3 regions of the Rhizobium sp. X9 genome follow, and region 2 is predicted to be linked to each of the others. Evidence: riboswitches for the same ligand, from Rfam matches in the RefSeq annotation. Region 2 holds a riboswitch; each other region holds the start of a gene.
The links. A riboswitch is a leader RNA that binds a small molecule or an ion and turns the genes downstream of it on or off. The one in region 2 is predicted to bind thiamine pyrophosphate.
Positions count from the first base shown of each region.

Region 1: another riboswitch for thiamine pyrophosphate. It lies ahead of thiB (thiamine ABC transporter substrate binding subunit); the one in region 2 lies ahead of JZY08_RS16925 (ABC transporter permease).
Region 3: another riboswitch for thiamine pyrophosphate. It lies ahead of thiC (phosphomethylpyrimidine synthase ThiC); the one in region 2 lies ahead of JZY08_RS16925 (ABC transporter permease).

Region 1 is NZ_CP071311.1:2,681,290-2,684,564, forward strand. Features, by position in the region: gene thiP (thiamine/thiamine pyrophosphate ABC transporter permease ThiP) at 1-277, opposite strand, end outside; gene thiB (thiamine ABC transporter substrate binding subunit) at 297-1,310, opposite strand; TPP riboswitch at 1,348-1,458, opposite strand; gene JZY08_RS12980 (VOC family protein) at 1,504-1,896, opposite strand; gene JZY08_RS12985 (ABC-F family ATP-binding cassette domain-containing protein) at 1,989-3,275, opposite strand, start outside.
Region 2 is NZ_CP071312.1:418,914-422,188, reverse strand. Features, by position in the region: gene JZY08_RS16935 (hydroxyethylthiazole kinase) at 1-110, opposite strand, end outside; gene JZY08_RS16930 (ABC transporter substrate-binding protein) at 113-1,057, opposite strand; gene JZY08_RS16925 (ABC transporter permease) at 1,054-1,839, opposite strand; TPP riboswitch at 1,968-2,070, opposite strand; gene JZY08_RS16920 (alpha-glucosidase) at 2,107-3,275, opposite strand, start outside.
Region 3 is NZ_CP071311.1:2,521,498-2,524,772, forward strand. Features, by position in the region: gene thiO (glycine oxidase ThiO) at 1-103, opposite strand, end outside; gene thiC (phosphomethylpyrimidine synthase ThiC) at 105-1,928, opposite strand; TPP riboswitch at 2,023-2,134, opposite strand; gene JZY08_RS12270 (acyl carrier protein) at 2,318-2,569, shown strand; gene JZY08_RS12275 (acyl-CoA dehydrogenase family protein) at 2,569-3,275, shown strand, end outside.

The DNA of each region.
Region 1 (3,275 bases), on a different replicon from region 2:
GCCGGATGATCCATATCCGCCCCGGAAAATCTTGTCGGCGGGAGAGCGCCAGCGCCACCGGCAGGCCTAGAAGGATCGATAGAACGGTGGACAGCGTTGCCTGATAAAGCGTGAAACGCAGGATGCGCAGCGTATAGGCATCCATGATGCCGGCGGCGGGTGCACCGGCATCGAAAGACAGAAGGGTCGCGACAGCGAGCGCCATGAACAGGAAAACGGCGGCAAAGGCCGCCGTTCCGGCGATGATCGACCACCTGTAGTCGCGACGCAGCATCATGCGCGGGCTTGCCTCTTCCTCAATTCATGCTCATGGCTGCAAGCCATTCGTCGATCCAGGCCTTGCGGTTCTTCGCCACCTCTTCCGGGTCCATCAGGAATGTCTTCTGCGGCACGACGAGTTTGGAGAACGCCTCGGGCAGAGGCTTGGACGTTTCAGCGACCGGCATCATCCAGTTGTTTTCCGGAATGGCATCCTGAAATCCTGATGTCAGCGTGAAAGCGAGGAACTGCTTCGCCAGTTCCTTATGCGGCGCGTTTTTGAGAAGGCCGGAAACCTCGATCTGGATGTAGTGCCCCTCGGAAAAAGCCGCGGCCTGATAGCGATCGGTCTTTTCCGAGACCATGTGATAGGCAGGCGACGTGGTGTAGGAGAGCACCATCGGAACCTCACCCTTGGTGAAGAGGCCATAGGATTCCGACCAGCCCGGCGTGACGGTGAGGATGCGCTTTCTGAGCTTCGCCCAGGCTTCCGGGGCCTTGTCGCCATAAACCGACTTTACCCAGAGCAGCAGGCCAAGCCCCGGCGTGGAAGTGCGCGGGTCCTGAATGGCGATCTTCTGCGAGGGGTCGCCTTCCACGAGGTCCTTGAGACTCGTCGGCGGGTTCTTCACCGTCTGCGTGTCATAGATGACGGCAAAATGCCCGTAGTCGTAGGGCACGAAAACATCGTCCTTGTAACCGCCCGGCACCTTGGCCGCCGATACATCGATGCCGCTGACATCAAAGAGACCGGTCTGTTTCGCTTCCGCGACCAGATTGGTGTCGAGACCAACGACGACGTCCGCCTTGGACCCTGCGCCTTCAAGCTTCAGACGGTTGAGAAGCGCAACACCATCCGCCACGCCAACGAAATTGAGCGTGCATCCGCAGACCTTCTCGAAGGCTTCCTTCACCTTGGGGCCGGGACCCCATTCGGAAACGAAGCTTTCATAGGTGTAGACGGTCAGTTCCTGTTTATCCTGCGCAGCGGCAGGACCTGGCAGAAACAGCGAAGCGGCAACGAGAAAACTCGGGAAAAGACGACGGCGCACGGGTATCTCCTCATAACAAAAAGGGAAATAGCCGCTTGCCTTGAAGCCGTCTAATCCCTCCGCCGGTATGAACCGGATCAGGTTCTTCGGGTTGGCAAGCCTCTCAGCCTTTTGCACGCAAGCACAAAAGACACCCCGTTAGATCATGATGATGATGTAGTCCCGCCGTCTCTGATTGGCAAGATGGCTGCCGTCAGCCCTGCGCCGTCATATGGACCAGTTCCCAGACGTGACCGTCCGGATCCTGAAAGCTGCCGGCATACATGAAGCCGTGATCCTGCACGGGTTTCCAGTCGCTGCCACCGGAGGCAAGCGCCGTTGCGATCATCCGGTCGATTTCCTCGCGGCTTCCCGCCGTCAGACAGGTCAGCACCTCGGTGCTGCGCGTCGCATCGGCGATATCGCCATTGATGAAATCACGAAAACGCTCTTCCTGGAGAAGCATCACGAAGATGTTCTCCTCAACGATCATGCAAAGCGTGCGGTCATCCGAATATTCCGGATTGAAGCTGAAACCGAGAGCCGTGAAGAAGCTTCTGGATGTCTCGATATTCTTGACCGGCAGATTGACGAAGATCATGCGCATTTTCTGAACTCCTCCGAACCCGCACAGGAAACGGCAATTCCGCCTCCCTGTCAAAGGCGGATGAGACCTTAGTCAAGAAATCGCGACCGCAGTCACCCCTCAATTTCCTCGCGCAGCATCTCCAGCTCCAGCCATTCTTCTTCCATGGCTTCGAGCTTTTCGCGCAGCTTCGTCATTTCCTGCGCCAGCGTGTTGAAGGCAGCCGGATCCTTGGCAAAGAGATTGGGATCGGCCATGCGCTGCTCGCGTTTTGCGATTTCGCCCTGCGCCTTTTCCATTTCCTTGGGAAGATTTTCGAGCGCAAATTTCTGCTTGAAGGAAAGCTTGGCCTTGGCCTTTGAAGGGTCCTGCGACGCGGAAGCGGAAGGTGCGGCCTTCGCCCTTTCCTGCTTCTCCGCCTTGCGTTTTTCTTCCGCCGCACCCTTGCGCTGCGCCATCATGTCCGAATAGCCACCGGCATATTCGATCCAGCGTCCATCCGGCTGGTCCGGATTGGCGGGCGCAATGGTGGAAGTAACGGTACGGTCGAGAAAATCGCGGTCGTGGCTGACGAGGATGACGGTGCCCGAAAAGCCCGCAACGATTTCCTGCAACAGATCGAGCGTTTCGATATCGAGATCGTTGGTCGGCTCGTCGAGGATGAGCAGATTGGTCGGCCTTGCCAGAATGCGCGCCAGAATAAGACGGGCGCGCTCACCACCGGAAAGGTTGCGGATCGGCGTGCGGGCCTGTTCCGGCTGGAACAGGAAGTCCTTCATGTAGCCCGTCACATGTTTCAGTTCGCCGTTGACCAGCAGATTATCGCCTCGCCCGTCGGTGAGGTAATGGGCAAGCGTATCGTTTGGATTGAGATCTTCGCGCTTCTGGTCAAGCGTCGCTATCTCGAGATTGGTGCCGAGCTTCACCGTGCCGCTGTCCGGCTCAAGCTGTCCGGTCAGCATCTTCAGAAGCGTGGTCTTGCCCGCACCATTCGGGCCGACGAGACCGATGCAATCGCCACGATGCACCCGCAGCGAAAACGGTGCGATTATCACGCGCTCGCCATAAGACTTGGTGATGGCCTCGGCCTCGATGACCAGCTTGCCGGATTCCCGCACGTCCGAAGCCGTCGCCTGCACCGCGCCCTGCGGTCCCTTGTGACCGCGATATTCCGCGCGCATGGCCTGAAGCTCGCCCACGCGGCGCATGTTGCGCTTGCGTCTGGCAGTCACGCCATAACGCATCCAGTGTTCTTCGCGCTCGATGGCCTTACCGAGCTTGTGCTGCTCCAGTTCTTCCTCTTCCAACACCTTGTCACGCCATTCCTCGAAATGCGCAAAGCCGCGATTGAGACGGCGCGACTGGCCGCGATCGAGCCACACGGTCGAGGTGGAGACCTT
Region 2 (3,275 bases):
GTGAATTTTTGCACGACGGTGTTCATCAGGCAATGCACGCGCGGGCGCGCTTGCCTCACACTTTCGAGGATCTCGGCGGCCTTTGCCGCTGTCGGAAAACTGTCTGCCATGGTCACTGCAGCTCCACGGCGATGTCGTCCGCCGCCGGCGCCTGCTTGATCAGCTGCATGTCCCGCATGAATTCGCCGAAGCGGGTGTAGCGGGTGCGATCGAGTGCGGCGGGACGCTTGGCGAAACGGGGCAACGTGTCGAAAAACGCCTGCTTGTTCAGCGCATCGTCAAGGTTCGGATAGGCCTTGATGAAGAGCTGCCAGGATTCCTGCGGATGGTTGGTGATGAAGATCGCGGCCTGTTCCACGGCGGAGAGGAAACGCGGCAGGCGGGTGTCCTTCGCAAGATCGCGATGGCTGACAAAGATCAGCTCGTCATAGGCAGGCACGCCATGTTCCTCTGGGAAGAAGGAGCGACCCTCGTGCCCCTCAAGCTTCATCTGCGTCAGTTCGAAATTGCGGAAGCCGCCAAGCGTGGCGTCCACCTTGCCGGCGATCAGGGAAGGCGAGAGCGAAAAGTTGACGTTGACGAGTTCCACATCGTCTTTCGTCAGGCCGTCCTTCTCCAGCATGCGCTTCAGCATGGCATCTTCAAAACCGGAAACGGAAAAGCCGATTTTCTTGCCCTTCAGGTCCTTCAGGCTTTTGATTGGCCCATCGGCCAGAACGGTGACGGTGTTGAGCGGCGTTTCCACCAGAGTACCGAAGCGGACGAGCGGCAGACCGGCATCGTGGTCGAGATAAAGGTTCGGCTGGTAGTGGACGCCGATATCGGCCTGTTTTGCCGAAACGAGGCGCGGCACGGCGGATGGGTCTGCCGGCGGAACCAGTTCGACCTCCAGCCCCGCATCGGCAAAGAGCCCGCGTTCCTTGGCGATCACCATCGGCGCGTGGTCCGGGTTCACGAACCATTCCAGCAACACGGTCAGCTTGTCGGCCGCCTGCGATTGCATGGGGGAAAGCACGCTTGCTGCCGCGACGACGAGGGAAAGAAGAGTTCGCTTCATGGTGCTGAAAGTCTCCGCAAATATTTGAAAGGAATGAGGTGTTCTGTCTCTTTGGCCCAGGGGGCCAGATTGGCTGTCGCCCGGTCGACGGCAAGCCGCAGCAGCACCGCCATGACGGCGAGAATGGCCATGGCGGCGAACATGGTGTCGGTCTGCATGCGGGCATTGGACTGGATCATGACGAAACCGAGCCCGGCCGAGGCGCCCACCCATTCGCCGATGACGGCGCCAAGCGGGGCGAGCGGTGCTGCGACCCTCAGACCGGAAATGAGCGAGGGAAGCGCCAGCGGCACACGCAGCCGGGTGAGGATCTGCCAGTGGCTCGCCTCCGTCAGCGAGGCGGCATCGAGGATCGCACGGTCGGTGCGGTTGAGACCATCGGTGAAAGAGGAGGCGACGGGAAAGAAGATGATGATCCCTGTCATGACCACTTTCGAGGCCATGCCGAAGCCGAACCAGAGGACGAGGATTGGGGCCAGCACGAAAACCGGAAAAGCCTGCAACACCAGAACCATCGGCCAGACGAGGCGGCCAAGCCGCGGGATGGCGGCAATAATGAACGCAACGAGAATGCCGGCCGTGACGCCCGCCGCAAGCCCGACGGCCATTTCGCCAAGCGTCACCATGGCCTGTCCGAACAGAAAACCCGGCTGGCGCAGGAAAGCGGCGGCGACATCGGCAGGCGAGGGCAGAATATAGCGCGGCGGCGCAAACAGCCATGTCCCTGTCTGCCACAGAATGAGCAGAAGCAGGACGCCGTTCAGCGCATGGGAGGGACGCATGGGCCGGACCTCAGACGCAACCGCACCATGTGCGAAGGACGGGAGGTTTCAGCATCATCATTCGGTCTCCAGATGTAACAATCACGGAGATCCGGGAAAAGCGGAGAAGAGAAAGGGCAGCACCTTAAAAGCGCGACAGTTTCCGTTCCTACGCCGGCATGACCCGGATCAGGTTCAAGGGTCCGGCTCATCGCCATCTCAGCACCGTCAGGTGCTCCCCTCGGAATGGGTCGGAAACTGTCGCTTTTTTAGCTGGCTGTCAACGGCTCAGATGCTGCGAAGCTGTTCAAACAGCTGCCGATGGCTGCTATCGGCGCGATAGAAGACAGCCGGTTGGCCAAGCGGCGCTTCGACGGTCGCCTCGCGCCCGCCGGGATGATGCTCGCCGCTCCACAAATGCACCCATTCCCCGTTGCCGGGAAGATAGAGCGTGCGCTGCCCTTCTCCGGCTTTCCAGACAGGTGCGACCAGCATATCGGCTCCGTAGAGATAGCAGTCCTGGAGGGTGTAGGTCTGCTGGTCATCCTCGTAATGAAGGAAAAGCGGGCGCTGCACAGGCAGTCCGGTCCTGGCCGCTTCGGCGGAAAGCGATTTCAGGTAGGGGGCGAGTGCGGTGTAGACGGTCGTCATGCGGGCGAAATGGGAAAGAACCGCGTCGTCCTGGTCGATCTGGAGGTTGTCGCGCGGGCGGTTGCCCTCATGGGTGCGCATGACGGGGGTGAAGGCGGCCATTTCCGCCCAGCGCATGATGAGTTCCGCTGTTCTGACATTGCCGAACAGGCTGGTATATCCGCCAATATCGGAATGGTGATAGGCGTTGCCCATGAGGCCGGAAGAGAGCGCGCCGCAGATGACGGTGACAAGGCCGTCGTGACGGGAGAAATCGACCGACTGGTCGCCGCCCCAGATGAGCGGGCAATGGGCCTGCACGCCGGTGAAGCCTGCCCGCATGAAGAACAGCGCCTCGCCAGTCTTGCCGCGACTTTCGACGCCTTTCGCATTGACCTCGGCCCAGAGTGTGGGCCAGGCATTATGCATCAGCTTGGCGTCGATGCCGTTCGACAGAGTGATGTCGATCGGCAGATATTCGCCGAAATCGGCCATCCAGCCGGAAAGGCCGAAATCCAGCATGTTCCTGCCGATGATCTCCTCGGCAAACCATTCGGCTGCGGCCGGATTGGTAAAATCGACCACGCCGCAATCGAATTCGCCGAAATCCACCAGCGCCGTCTTGCCGTCCGCGCCGGTGGCGAAATAACCGGCCGCTTCGGCCACGGGGAAAAGCGGTCCGTCGACGCAGAGATAGGGGTTCACGTAACCCAGAAAGCGGACGTCCTGATCGGCAAGCTCGGCTATCTTCTGGCGAAGATGCGGATAGCGGGTGTCATTGGCCTGCCAGTCCCAGAAAAGGCGCGCGCCGAAGGATGTCTGGCGAA
Region 3 (3,275 bases), on a different replicon from region 2:
GTTCGGCATTGCGCTCGCAAACCTCCACGGTAACGTCGTTCCGTGCCAGTTCGAAGGCCGCCGTCAGACCGGCGACCCCCGTTCCCTTGACAAGGACACGCATGCTACTGGCCGTCCACCGGGGCGGCGAGCGGCATATATAGCTCGCCACCTTCCTTGAAGCGCGCGGCCATGGCCTCCAGCCCCTCTTTCTGCGCCTCGGCGCGGATATCGTGGGAAATCCGCATCGAGCAGAATTTCGGCCCGCACATGGAGCAGAAATGCGCGACCTTGTGCGCCTCTTTCGGCAGTGTCTCGTCATGGAAGGAACGCGCCGTATCCGGGTCGAGCGACAGGTTGAACTGATCTTCCCAGCGGAACTCGAACCTTGCACGCGACAGCGCATCGTCCCGCACCTGCGCGGCCGGATGGCCCTTGGCTAGATCGGCGGCGTGGGCAGCGATCTTGTAGGTGATGACACCGACCTTCACGTCGTTACGATCAGGCAGGCCAAGATGTTCCTTCGGCGTGACGTAGCAGAGCATCGCCGTGCCGAACCAGCCAATCATCGCGGCCCCGATGCCGGAGGTGATATGATCGTAACCGGGGGCGATATCGGTGGTCAGCGGCCCGAGCGTATAAAAGGGTGCCTCGCCGCAGGTCTTCAACTGCTTGTCCATGTTCTCCTTGATCTTGTGCATCGGCACATGGCCGGGGCCTTCGATCATGACCTGGCAGTCCTTGGCCCAGGCGATCTGCGTCAGCTCGCCCAGCGTCTCCAGTTCTGCAAATTGCGCCGCGTCATTGGCGTCGGCAATCGAGCCGGGCCGCAGGCCGTCACCCAGCGAGAAGGAAACGTCATAGGCGCGGCAGATGTCGCAGATCTCATCGAAATGCTCATAGAGGAAACTCTCCTTGTGGTGATGCAGACACCACTTGGCCATGATCGAACCACCACGCGACACGATGCCGGTGACGCGGTTGACGGTGAGCGGGATGTAATGCAGCCGAACGCCGGCATGGATGGTGAAGTAATCCACACCCTGCTCCGCCTGTTCGATCAGCGTATCTCGGAACACCTCCCAGTTCAGGTCTTCGGCAATGCCGTTGACCTTTTCCAGCGCCTGATAAAGCGGCACGGTGCCGATCGGCACCGGCGAATTGCGGATGATCCATTCGCGGATATTGTGGATGTTGCGCCCGGTCGAAAGGTCCATGACGGTATCGGCGCCCCAGCGGATCGCCCAGACCATCTTCTCCACCTCTTCGGCCATGGAGGAGGTGACGGCGGAATTGCCGATATTGGCGTTGATCTTCACCAGAAAATTGCGACCGATGATCATCGGCTCGAGTTCCGGGTGGTTGATGTTGGCGGGGATAATGGCACGGCCCGAAGCAACTTCCTGACGAACGAATTCAGCCGTTACGTAGTCGGGGATCTGCGCGCCAAAACTCTCGCCATCGCGGATCAGCTTCTCTTTCGCAGCTTCGCGTCCGAGATTTTCCCGGATGGCGATGAATTCCATTTCCGGCGTGATGATGCCGGCACGCGCATAGGCAAGCTGCGTCACGGCCTTGCCCCCCGTTGCCCTGAGCGGTTGATGGCGGACGGAAAATTCAGGCGTCAGGCGCTCGCCGGTTGCAAAGCCGTTATCCTCCGGCTTGACGTGCCGGCCGTCATAAGCCTCGACATCGCCACGCGCCACAACCCAGTCGTGACGCAGACGCGGCAGGCCCTTTTCGATCAGAACGGCGTGTGAAGGATCGGTATAGGGACCCGAGGAATCATAGATCGTCACCGGCGGTTCGCCGGCGGTCGGGTGAACGGCGATCTCGCGCATCGGCACGCGGATATGCGGATGTAAAATTCCGCTTTTATGGGTTTTCGTGGAGGCGGGATGCGGCCCGGTTGTAACTGAAAGCGGGATATTCTTGGCAGCGATATTCATCATGAGGCTCCAAAGTTTGACAGTGGAGACCCAGTTCGAGCCGGAATGATGGAAAATACCGAAGTGCCGACACTGGACGCCATACGCCAGCCGACCTTCGGTCTTTGCACCGTCCCTACGCCAGTATGAACTGGATCAGGTTCAACGGGTCACTGCGCAAGAAAGCAGAATCTCAGCCCCTTGACGGGACACCCCTGGTGAATGGAGGATAGCAAAAGACACCACCCGACATTTGTCAAGGGCGCGGATCAATGCTTGGCAACGGTGCGTGAATGTCGCATGTTGCCGTCAGCTGTAGTTAACCTAACGGTTTAGGTGAATATTATCGTTTGCAACGTAACGATAAGCACAAACCATCCTAATGTGAAATTCACGGGAGATACGTTGGAATGAATGCGACTATTCGTGAAATACTGGCAAAATTCGGCCAGCTTCCCACCCCCGTCGATACGATTGAAAATGAAGCCGATCTTTATGCGGCCGGCCTTTCTTCCTTTGCATCGGTGCAATTGATGCTGGGTATCGAGGAAGCTTTCGATATCGAATTCCCGGACAACCTCCTCAACCGCAAGTCCTTTGCAAGCATCAAGGCCATCGAAGACACCGTTAAGCTCATCCTGGACGGCAAAGAGGCCGCCTGATGAACGTAACCGTATCGCCGCAGGATGAAACACTGTCGGCGCGCGCGAACCGTGTCGCGACGATCGCCGCCAAACATGCGGACGAGGTGGATGTCACCGGCCGCTTCCCTGAGGAGGCTGTCGATGCATTGAAGCGGGAACGCCTGCTGGGCATCCAGATCCCCTCCTCCCTTGGCGGCGAAGGGGCCTCCCTGCAGGAAATCGCCGATATCTGTGCCCGGCTTGGCCAGGCCTGTTCGGCAACCGCGATGATTTTCGCCATGCACCACATCAAGGCATCCAGCCTTGTGGAACATGGCGAGGCAAGCGCTTGGCATGCAGGCTTCATGAGCCGCATTGCAAACGAGCAGCTTCTGCTTGGCTCTGCGACGACCGAAGGCGGCATCGGCGGCAATCTGCGCAATTCAATCTGCGCCATCGAGGTCGACGGAGACTTCTGCCAGCTGGAGAAGGACGCCACCGTCATTTCCTATGGCAGCAATGCCGATGCCATCCTCATCACCTCCCGCTCCCACAAGGATGCCGCGCCCGCCGATCAGGTGATGACCGTCTTCCTGAAAAATCAGTACACGCTCGAAAAAACCCATGTCTGGGATACGCTTGGCATGCGCGGCACCTGTTCGGACGGTTTCCTGTTTCGCGGCGAAGCGCCGGCAGTGCAGATATTCCCGAAACCATTTGCTGAAATCGCGGCGCAATCGATGCT